Linked DNA regions of Ramlibacter pinisoli. Each later gene encodes a partner of the first gene's protein in a complex. Links are inferred from orthologs where the notes say so. Each region holds a gene or a part of one and is shown on either strand. Other genes may lie near its edges.

Region 1 (3,250 bases):
GGTCGCTCTTCTGACCGCCCGCATCAACGAGCTGACGCCCCACTTCAAGACCCATGCCAAGGACCACCACGGCCGCCGTGGCCTGCTGCGCATGGTGAACCGCCGCAAGAGCCTGCTGGCGTACCTGAAGGACAACGACGCCGAGCGCTACACGGCGCTGATCGGCAAGCTCGGCCTGCGCAAGTAAGCCGGGCCGTACAGAACGCAAGGGCGCCTGGGTCGGCAGCGAGCTGGCTCAGGCGCTTTGCACATCGGAGACCCCGGACCGGATACGCGCTGTGTCATTCCACCAACGGCCCTGCCGGCCGCTGATGGAATGGCATCGTGTTCGGCCCGCCTCCACCCTCAACGAGAGACCAAGAGGCAAGCCATGAGCATCTTCAACAAAGTCACCAAGACCTTCCAATGGGGCCAGCACACGGTCACCCTGGAAACCGGTGAGATCGCCCGCCAGGCATCCGGCGCCGTGCTGGTGAACATCGACGACACCGTGGTGCTGGCCACCGTGGTGGGCTCCAAGTCGGCCAAGCCCGGCCAGGACTTCTTCCCGCTCACCGTCGACTACATCGAGAAGACCTACGCCGCCGGCAAGATCCCCGGCAGCTTCTTCAAGCGCGAGGCCAAGCCCAGCGAACTCGAGACGCTCACCAGCCGCCTGATCGACCGCCCGATCCGCCCGCTGTTCCCCGAGGGCTTCTTCAACGAGGTGCACGTGGTCATCCACACCGTCTCGCTGAACCCCGAGGTCGACGCCGACATCGCCGCCATGATCGGCACCAGCGCCGCACTGGCCGTCTCCGGCATCCCGTTCGCGGGCCCGATCGGCGCCGCGCGCGTGGGCTACATCAACAACGAGTACGTGCTCAACCCGGGCCAGACCCAGCGCAAGGACTCGCTCCTCGACCTGGTGGTCGCCGGCACCGAGGCCGCCGTGCTGATGGTCGAGTCCGAGGCGCAGCAGCTGCCCGAGGAAGTGATGCTGGGCGCCGTGGTGTTCGGCCACGAGCAGGGCAAGATCGCCATCAACGCCATCCATGAACTGGTGCGCGACGCCGGCAAGCCGGTCTGGGACTGGCAGGCGCCCGCCAAGGACGAGGCCTTCATCGGCAAGGTCGGCCAGCTGGCCGAGGACAAGCTGCGCGCCGCCTACCAGATCCGCAGCAAGCAGGCCCGCACCCAGGCCCTGCGCGAAACCAGCGCCTCGGTGCTGGCCTCGCTCAAGGAGTCGGGCGCCGACTTCGACCCGATCAAGGTCGAGGGCCTGCTGTTCGACATCGAGGCGCGCATCGTTCGCAGCCAGATCCTGGCCGGCGAGCCGCGCATCGACGGCCGCGACACCCGCACCGTGCGCCCGATCGAGATCCGCAACAGCGTGCTGCCGCGGACCCACGGCTCGGCGCTGTTCACCCGCGGCGAGACCCAGGCCCTGGTGGTCACCACCCTGGGCACCGAGCGCGACGCGCAGCGCATCGACGCGCTGGCCGGCGAGTTCGAGGACCGCTTCCTGTTCCACTACAACATGCCTCCCTTCGCCACCGGCGAAGTGGGCCGCATGGGCTCGACCAAGCGCCGCGAAGTGGGCCACGGCCGCCTGGCCAAGCGGGCGCTGATCGCCTGCCTGCCGAGCAAGGACGAGTTCCCCTACACCATGCGCGTGGTGTCGGAGATCACCGAGTCGAACGGCTCGTCGTCGATGGCGTCGGTGTGCGGCGGCTGCCTGTCGCTGATGGACGCCGGCGTGCCGATGAAGGCCCACGTGGCCGGCATCGCCATGGGCCTGATCAAGGACGGCAACCGCTTCGCCGTGCTGACCGACATCCTGGGCGACGAGGACCACCTCGGCGACATGGACTTCAAGGTGGCCGGCACCACCAACGGCATCACCGCGCTGCAGATGGACATCAAGATCCAGGGCATCACCAAGGAGATCATGCAGGTCGCCCTGGCGCAGGCCAAGGAAGCGCGCATGCACATCCTGGGCAAGATGCAGGAGGCGATGGGCTCGGCCAAGACCGAGATCAGCACCTTCGCGCCCAAGCTGTACACGATGAAGATCAACCCGGAGAAGATCCGCGACGTCATCGGCAAGGGCGGCTCGGTCATCCGCGCGCTGACCGACGAGACCGGCTGCCAGATCAACATCGAGGAAGACGGCACCATCACCATCGCCGCCACCGACGCTGCCAAGGCCGAGGAAGCGAAGAAGCGCATCGAGCAGATCACGGCCGAGGTCGAGATCGGCAAGGTCTACGAAGGCCCGGTCACCAAGATCCTGGACTTCGGCGCGCTGATCAACCTGCTGCCCGGCAAGGACGGCCTGCTGCACATCAGCCAGATCGCCCACGAGCGGGTGGAGAAGGTCACCGACTACCTCAGCGAAGGCCAGGTGGTGCGCGTCAAGGTGCTCGAGACCGACGACAAGGGCCGCGTCAAGCTGTCCATGAAGGCGCTGCTCGACCGTCCGGAAGGCATGGAAGACCAGCCCCCGCGCGAGCGCCGCGAGCGTGGCGACCGCCCGCCGCGCGGCGAGTACCGCGGCGACCGGGGTGAGCGCGGCGACCGTGGCGAGCGTTCGCACGGCGACCGGCCCCCGGCTGGCGACGTCCAGCCCCAGGCCACGCTGACGGATCCGCAGGAGTGATTCCCGGATCCGTCCTCCCGGGCCCGGCCCGGGAGATGGATGGCGGGCGACGCCCGCACTGACAGCAACGAGGAACGCCACCATGAAAGCCGTCGAGATCACCTCCTACGGTGCCCCCGAGGTGTTGCGCCTGGGCGAGCGCCCCGACCCCGTCGCGGGCCCGGGCGAACTGCTCATCCGCGTCGCCGCGAGCGGCGTCAACCGCCCCGACGTCCTGCAGCGCACCGGCAACTACCCGGTGCCGCCTGGCGCCTCCGACCTGCCCGGCCTCGAAGTGGCGGGCGAGGTGGTGGCCGGTGATGCGCAGGCGATGGCGGCCGCCGGCCTGAAGGTGGGCGACCGCGTCTGCGCCCTGGTGGCCGGCGGCGGCTACGCGCAGCTGTGCGTGGCCCCCGTGGCCCAGTGCCTGCCGGTGCCGCGCGGCCTGTCGGACATCGAGGCGGCCTCGCTGCCCGAGACCTTCTTCACCGTCTGGAGCAACGTCTTCGACCGCGGCCGCCTGCAGGCGGGCGAGACCTTCATGGTCCAGGGCGGCACCAGCGGCATCGGCGTCACCGCCATCCAGATGGCCAAGGCCCTGGGTGCGACGGTGTTCGCCACCGCGGGCAG
Region 2 (7,691 bases), 600 kb from region 1 along the record:
AGAAGGCAACAGGTTGCAAGTTAAAGGCAGTATGCCAGCGGACCACACCGTCGAGCTCGGTCAGGGCGATCTTCACCAGCCCGCCCCGGCACGGCCCGCCGGCACAGGCACCGGTGTCGGGACGGTACACGGCGCCATGGGTGGAGCACAGCAACCATTGCCCGCTGTCGTCGAAGAAACGGTCGGGCTGCCAGTCCAGTTCCATCGCCACGTGGGCGCAGCGGTTCAGGTAGGCGTGCACCTGCCCCTGCCAGCGCACCGCGAAGGCGCGGCAGGTCTGGCCGGCGTAGACCACGTCGAACGGGACGGCAACGCTGCCGTCGACCAGGTCCTTGCTGTTGCAAAGGGGAATGCCGTCCATCGCAGTCACGCGTGGGCGAGCAGCCAGTCCCGCAGGTCGGCCACCGAATGGGCCACGTGCAACGGCTCGTGGACCTGGAAGGTCTGCGGCTCGTGCGCCCCGTAGCTCACGCCCACGCTCGGGCAGCCGGCGGTGCGCGCCATCTCCAGGTCGTGGGTGGTGTCGCCGATCATGAGCGTGCGCGACGGCTCGGTGCCGAACTCCTGCATCAGCTCCTGCAGCATGAGGGGATGCGGCTTGCCGGCGGTCTCGTCGGCCGTGCGCGAGCCGTCGAACACGCCGTGCAGTTCCTCCGAAGCCAGCACGTCGTCGAGCCCGCGGCGCGACTTGCCCGTGGCCACCGCCAGCCGGTGGCGCCGCTCCTTCAGCTCCCGCAACAGCGGCAGCACGCCGTCGAACAGGCTAAGGTCGTCCTGGTGCTGGTGGTAGTGGAAGCGGTAGCGCGCGCCCAGCTCCTGGTACTTCTCGGGCGGCACGTCGGGCGCGGCGCGGGCGAGCGCCTGCGCCAGGCTCATGCCGATGACGTAGGCGGCGGCGTTGTCGCTGGGCCTGGTGCCCCCGACTTCGACGACGGCCTGCTGGATGCAGCGCACGATGACGCGCGTGGAGTCGTACAGGGTGCCGTCCCAATCGAAGGCAATCAGGTCAAAGTGGCGCGGCCGTGGGCTGTGCATGACGTTCGGCGAACGACTGGAGGTCAGGGGGAAGCGGCGCTTCGAGCGCGACGGGTTCGGCCGTGGCCGGATGCTGGAACTGTAATCGCCACGCATGCAGGAACATGCGCTTGAGGCCCTGCCGCTGCAGGGCCTTGTTCAGGTCGAAGTCGCCGTACTTGTCGTCGCCGGCGATGGGATGTCCCTGCGACGCCAGGTGCACGCGGATCTGGTGGGTGCGCCCGGTCTTGATGGTGACTTCCAGCAGCGTGTAGGCCCCCAGCCGCCGCGACACCTTCACCAGCGTGATCGACCGCATGCCGTCCGGGTCGTCCTTGGCCACCACCTTCACCCGCCGCTCGCCCGCCGCGGCATCGTCGCCGGCCAGCAGGTACTTGTGCAGGGGGGCGTCGATCACCTTCTTGTTGGCCGGCCAGGCCCCCACGACCAGCGCCAGGTAGGTCTTGCCGGTCTCGCGGCCGCGGAACTGGTCCTGCAGCCGGGTCAGGGCCGAGCGGCGCTTGGCGACCAGCAGCACGCCCGAGGTCTCGCGGTCCAGCCGGTGCACCAGTTCCAGGAACCGGGCCTGCGGCCGCGCCTGGCGCAACTGCTCGATCACGCCGAAGCTCACGCCGCTGCCGCCGTGCACCGCCACGCCGGCCGGCTTGTCCAGGGCCAGCAGGTGGTCGTCCTCGAGCAGGATGGGAAACTCGCGGGCCGGAGCCGGCCGGGCGGCGGCGTCGGTGACGCGCTCGGGCAGCCGCACCGGCGGCACCCGCACCACGTCGCCGGCTTCCACCCGGGTGTCGGCGGCCGCCCGCCCCTTGTTCACCCGGACCTCACCGCTGCGGATGATCCGGTAGACGTGGGTCTTGGGAACCCCCTTGAGCTCGCGCAGCAGGAAGTTGTCGAGGCGCTGGCCGGCCGATTCCTCACCCACCGCGACGGTCTTGACGGCGGGCTGGGTGCCGGCCGCTGCGGCCCCTATAATGCGTTTCACTAGCGTGACGCTGTAAGTGTTTGATTTGGCTGGAGTTTAGTCCACGCCCCCAAACCAGGTAACGCTGGCAGGTCGATGCCGACGACGCCTCAGGCAGGTTGCGAGCCCCAGATGCCGCAGCAGCCACCCGGGCGAAGCCGCCGACACGTGTCGAAACCCAAACGGAATACAAGCTGCCAGAGCAATGCTGGCAGCGGATCAAGCGAGACAACCGTGCTGATGGCGCTCCTCCTGGCTTGCTGGCGATGGCTCATGCCTGTCGCCGTCGGCATGGGGCCGCCCCGTCGCACCGCCCGCGCGCCACGGGTGGCAGCCCCAGCTGCCGCCCCGCACCCCGCCCTGCGCCTCGCCCTCGTCCACGCGCCGCCGCTACGCCTGCTGATCTAGCCTCCGGCTGATCCAGCACGCGCCGCCCCGGCCGTTCCGCTTCGTTTTCGTCCGCGTCTGCACGGCATCGTGGACCCGCACCGTCGGGTCGTGATGTGTGAGAACAAGAAGGTGACGCAATGAAGCGGATGCTGATCAATGCCACGCAGGCCGAAGAGCGCCGGCTGGCCATCGTCGACGGGCAAAAGCTCCTCGACTACGAAATCGAGATCGAAGGGCGCGAACAGCGCAAGGGCAACATCTACAAGGCCGTCGTCACGCGCGTCGAGCCGTCGCTGGAGGCCTGCTTCGTCGACTACGGCGAGGATCGCCACGGCTTCCTGCCGTTCAAGGAAATCTCCAAGCAGTACTTCGCCCCCGGCGTGTCGGCCTCCCAGGCCCGCATCAACGAAGCGATCCGGGAAGGCCAGGAGCTGCTGGTCCAGGTCGAGAAGGAAGAGCGCGGCAACAAGGGCGCGGCCCTCACCACGTTCATTTCTCTAGCTGGCCGCTACGTCGTGCTGATGCCCAACAACCCGCGCGGCGGCGGCGTCAGCCGGCGCATCGAGGGCGACGACCGGGCCGAGCTCAAGGAGGCGATGGACCAGCTGGAGTACCCCAACGGGATGTCCATCATCGCCCGCACCGCCGGCATCGGCCGCACCGCGCCCGAACTGCAGTGGGACCTGAACTACCTGCTCAAGCTCTGGAATGCCATCGACGGGGCCGCCAAGGGCGGCAAGGGCGCCTTCCTGATCTACCAGGAGTCGTCGCTGGTCATCCGCTGCATCCGCGACTACTTCAACAACGACATCGGTGACATCCTGATCGACACCGACGAGATCTACGACCAGGCGCAGCAGTTCATGGCGCACGTCATGCCCGAGCATGCCGCCCGGGTGAAGCGCTACCGCGACGACGCCCCGCTGTTCTCGCGCTTCCAGATCGAGCACCAGATCGAGTCGGCCTACGCCCGTGAGGTGAAGCTGCCCTCCGGCGGCGTGATCGTCATCGACCACACCGAAGCCCTGGTGTCCATCGACGTCAACTCGGCGCGCGCCATCAAGGGCGGCGACATCGAGGAGACGGCCACCCGCACCAACCTGGAGGCCGCCGACGAGGTGGCGCGCCAGATGCGACTGCGCGACCTCGGCGGCCTGATCGTCATCGACTTCATCGACATGGAGGAGAGCAAGAACCGCCGGGAGGTCGAGAACCGCCTGCGCGATGCGCTCCGCCAGGACCGCGCCCGCGTCCAGTTCGGCACCATCAGCAAGTTCGGCCTGATGGAGATGAGCCGCCAGCGGCTGCGCCCGGCCCTGTCCGAAGGGGCGTCCATCCCCTGCCCGCGCTGCGGCGGCCACGGCCACATCCGCGACACGGAAAGCTCGGCCCTGCAGATCCTGAGGATCATCCAGGAAGAGTCCATGAAGGACAGCACCGCCGCCGTGCACTGCCAGGTGCCGGTGGAAGTCGCGTCGTTCCTGCTCAACGAGAAGCGCACCGAGATCGCCAAGATCGAGCTCAAGCAGCGCATCGCCGTGATCATGGTGCCCAACAAGTCGCTGGAGACGCCGCACTACAAGCTGGAGCGGCTCAAGCACGACGACCCGCGCCTGGACAACCTGAAGGCCAGCTACCACATGGCCGAGGACGTCGAGGAGAAGACCGAGGTCACGCGCCGTTCGCAGGAGCGTTCCAACAAGCAGGACCCGATCATCAAGGGCGTGCTGCCCGACGTGCCGGCGCCCATCGCCGAGCCGCGTCCGGAGCGCAAGCCGGTCGAGGCCGCGCCGCCTGCCGCCGCCCCGGCTGCGGCCGCGCACCGTGCGCCCGCCCGCTCGCCGGCCCCGACCGCAGCGCCTGCGGCCGAGCCCAGCTTCTTCGCCTGGTTCAAGAGCCTGTTCGCTCCCGCTGCCGCGCCGGCCACCCCGCCTGTGGCAGCAGCGCCGGCAGTGGTCGCCAAGCCCGAGGGCGAGCGGCGTGAAGGCCGCGAAGGCCGTGGCGAACGCGGTGAGCGCGGCGAGCGCGACGGCCGCCGTGGTGGCCGTGGCCGCGGTCGCGGTGGCGAAGGCCGAGGTGGCGAAGGCCGCCGCGAGGGCGAGCCGCGCCGCGAGCGGGCCGCCGCCGAAGGCGTGGAAGGCCAGCCGCCGCGCATCGGTGAGGAAGGCCGCCGCGAGCGCCAGCCGCGTGGCGAGCGGGCCGAGAACCGCGAACCGCGTGGCGAGCGCGGTGATCGCGAACCGCGCGAAGCGCGTGAGGGCCGCGAGTCCCGAGAAGCACGGGAGGCCCGCGAGCCGAGGGAAGGCCGGGAGATGCGGGAGCCGCGCGAACCGCGGGAGCCCCGCGAGCCGAGGGAGCCGCGCGAGGCACGTGGCGACCGGCCACCGCGCGAGCGCCGCGACGAGCGCCGTCCCGACGAGCAGCGCCCCGCCGTGGATGGCGCCGAGCAGCCTGCCGAGCTGGACGCCCAGCCGCGTGGCGAACGTGCGCCGCGCGGTGAGCGCGGTGAACGTGGTGAGCGCGGCGAAGGCCGCCGTGAACGCGGCGAGCGCCGTCCGCGCGAAGGCGCGCCGCAGGCACTGAGCGAAGGTGCCGTGGTCGAAGGCCAGGACAACGCCTTCGCCCTCGCCGCCGGTGCCGCCGCGCAGCCGGAAGGCGACGCGGGTGCGGGCCTGAACGGGGAAGAGCGCCGCGAACCGCGCCGCTCCCGCGACCGCTACGGCCGCGACCGCCGCGACCGGCCGGGCCGCGAGGACGCCCCCGCTGCCGAAGGCATGGAGCCGACCGACGCCGCGCCCGCCACGGGTGCGGACGCTGCCGAGCAGGGCGAACGCCGTCCGCGCTACGCCACCGGCTTCGTGAGCGACGAAGGCGCCGCGCCGGCAGCCGAGCAGGTGCCGGCCGCCGCCCCGCAACCGGCCGCCCCCGCGCAGCCGGCCGTGGCCCCGATCGCCGTGCAGGCTGCGGCGCCGGCGCAGGCGCCGGTCGAAGCGCCGACCGCCAAGGGGCTGCCGAAGGTCACGCCGTTCCAGCTGCCGATCGACCAGCTGGCGCAAGTGGCGGCCAGTTCGGGCCTGCAGTGGGTCAACTCCGACGCGGACAAGATCGCGGCCGTCCGGGCCGCCATCGCTGCCGAGCCGAAGCCGATCCACGTGCCGCGTGAGCGCCCGCCCGTCGTCGTGATCGACGAAGGTCCGCTGGTGCTGGTGGAAACCCGCCGCGACCTGTCCGACATGAAGCTGCCGTTCGAGCAGCAACCGCCGTCGGCGCCGCTGCAGTAAGCACGGCAGCAGCCAAACAAAAAGGGGCCGCGAGGCCCCTTTTTCGTTGGTGCGAGCAGCGTCGCGCCCTGCCCTTCGCCGCCGCGCGCTCAGTCCTGCGCGGCCTGCTTCCAGGCCACGGCTGCCGCATCCTCGTCGCCCCGCTCCTCGGCCAGTTCTGCCAGCGCGCGGGCGGCATTGCGGTGCAGGCGGGCATCCTGCAGGGCCAGCAGGGCCTGGCGCAGCAGCTGGTGGGCCTTGCCCCACAGCTGGCGGCGCATGCACGCCATGCCGGCCAGGTACTGCAGCGTGGCGTCGCGCGGGTTGGCGCGCTGGGCCGCCTCGATGCGGGCCAGCCAGGCACCGTCGATCGAGTCCAGTCCGAGTTCCAGCGCCTCGACCAGCTTGACCTTCAGGCTGTCGCCGAGCTCATGCTGCTTTTCCCAGACGGGCAGCAGCCAGTCGCGCGCCAGGTGCGTGTCGCCACCCAGCAGCACCAGCCGCCGAGCGGCGTGGATGGCCAGTTCCGGCATCGAGCGTTCGGCCGGCTCGAGCTCCGCCCAGGCCCGCTGCAGCTGCGCCGGCTCGTGGGCCGCGTTCAGCAGGTCGATGGCCAGGCCGCGCACCAGGCTGGCAGCGGCATCGGGCGAAAAGGCGCGGTGCTTGGCCAGCAGGCGCGCCGTTTCCAGGGCGTCGCCGGTGCGCCGGGCCAGCCGTGCCGCCTTGAGCTTCATGCGCAGGGCGATGGTGCGGCGGCCGGCGCCGCTGGGCAGCTCGTCGAGCCAGCCCATGGCGGCCTGCGGGTCGCGATCGTCCAGCGACCAGCGCGCCGCGCGCATCAGGGCGCCCTCGTGCGTCTCCTGCGCATCGCGGGCGCCGCTCTGTTCGAGCGCCCGCTTGAGGTGCTCCTCGCGGCCGGAGCGATCCTGCAGCGACTGCGCGCTCTCGGCGGCCAGCAGGTGGGCCAGGGTGCGCAGTTGCGGGCCATTGCCCGGGCCCGCCCCCGCCGCCGCGAGCGAGGTCTCCTGCACCAGCGCGGCCTCGGCCGACTTGCGCGCGCGGATGAAGCGACCGGCGAGCAGGTGCGACAGGGCGTCCAGCAACAGCGCATGCATGCTGCGCTCCTTCTGCTGGTTGCGCCAGCGCAGCGCCTGGCGCGGCAGGTCGAACAGGGCCGCGAGCGCGCGCAGGGCGGCGTGCAGGAACAGGAACGCGGCCAGCAGCAGCAGCAGCACCAGGTTCAGCGAGAGGTCGACCCGGTACGGCGGCCAGAACACCGTGACGGTGCCCTGGTTGTTGCCGGCGAACAGCGCGATCGCCACCGCGATGGCGAACAGCACCAGGAGCCAGAGGGCAGCCCGCACCGGTGCCGTCCCTAGCGGCCGGCGCCGGCCGTGGCCAGCGCGGCGAGTGTCTCGTCGACCCGCGGCAGGTCCACCGCGCGCAGCTGCGACTGCATCTGCTGCAGCGACGCGGCAGCCGCCTGGGTGCGGCGCGAGGCGGGGTCGAAGTACCGGGTGAGCGCGGCGGAGGCCGTGCCCAGGTCGGCCCGGGCGGCATCCGTCTGCCGCGCCAGCAGGGCCAGCCGGGCATTCATCAGCCGCAGCTTGAGGTTCTCGCGCAGGAAGAAGCCCTGCTCCGGCGCGACCAGCACGGCCTCCGGCTGGTCGATGCGGCTCACGCGCACCAGGGCGCGGGCCTCGTCGCGCAGCACCCCGATCCACTGCTGCCACCAGGGCGCGGCGCGCACCGGCGCCGGCTCGGCCTGCTGCGTGGCGCGGGCGGCCGCCGGCCCCACGGCATTGAGCAGCGGCAGTTCATCGACCTGGCGCGCCAGGTCGTCCAGGCGCAGCAGCACGCCGGGCACGTCGGCCACCGCCGCCGTGCGGATGCGTTCGATGTCGCGTGCGATGGCGGCGCGCACGCGTGTCAGCCGCGGCTCGGCGCCGCGGGCCAGGCGCTGGTCGGCGGTGCGCAGGGCGGCCAGCAGCGGCTCGGCGCTGAGCGTCAGCTGGGCCTGCTGCTGCGCGAGCCGCAAGGCGCTCTCG

The links.
Region 2: the proteins of pnp (region 1) and GON04_RS06840 are in contact, whole or in part, in a cryo-EM structure (PDB 9QH0), measured with the Escherichia coli proteins. The link is inferred for Ramlibacter pinisoli from one-to-one orthologs.

What each region holds. Positions count from the first base shown.
Region 1 is NZ_WSEL01000003.1:571,195-574,444, reverse strand. The notes cover bases 1-3,005. They hold pnp (polyribonucleotide nucleotidyltransferase), read left to right. Parts: upstream 1-370; coding sequence 371-2,641; downstream 2,642-3,005. Other genes in these bases: GON04_RS03935 (NAD(P)H-quinone oxidoreductase), read left to right, coding at 2,724-3,005; rpsO (30S ribosomal protein S15), read left to right, coding at 1-187. Also shown: more of GON04_RS03935, read left to right, coding at 3,006-3,250. UniProt on the Escherichia coli protein: Involved in mRNA degradation. Catalyzes the phosphorolysis of single-stranded polyribonucleotides processively in the 3'- to 5'-direction. Also involved, along with RNase II, in tRNA processing.
Region 2 is NZ_WSEL01000003.1:1,168,520-1,176,210, forward strand. The notes cover bases 2,165-5,864. They hold GON04_RS06840 (Rne/Rng family ribonuclease), read left to right. Parts: upstream 2,165-2,520; coding sequence 2,521-5,664; downstream 5,665-5,864. Other genes in these bases: GON04_RS06845 (heme biosynthesis HemY N-terminal domain-containing protein), read right to left, coding at 5,754-5,864. In the rest of the region: GON04_RS06825 (Rieske (2Fe-2S) protein), read right to left, coding at 1-361; GON04_RS06830 (HAD family hydrolase), read right to left, coding at 367-1,035; GON04_RS06835 (RluA family pseudouridine synthase), read right to left, coding at 1,007-2,014; more of GON04_RS06845, read right to left, coding at 5,865-7,007; GON04_RS06850 (uroporphyrinogen-III C-methyltransferase), read right to left, coding at 7,019-7,691. UniProt on the Escherichia coli protein: Endoribonuclease that plays a central role in RNA processing and decay. Required for the maturation of 5S and 16S rRNAs and the majority of tRNAs. Also involved in the degradation of most mRNAs.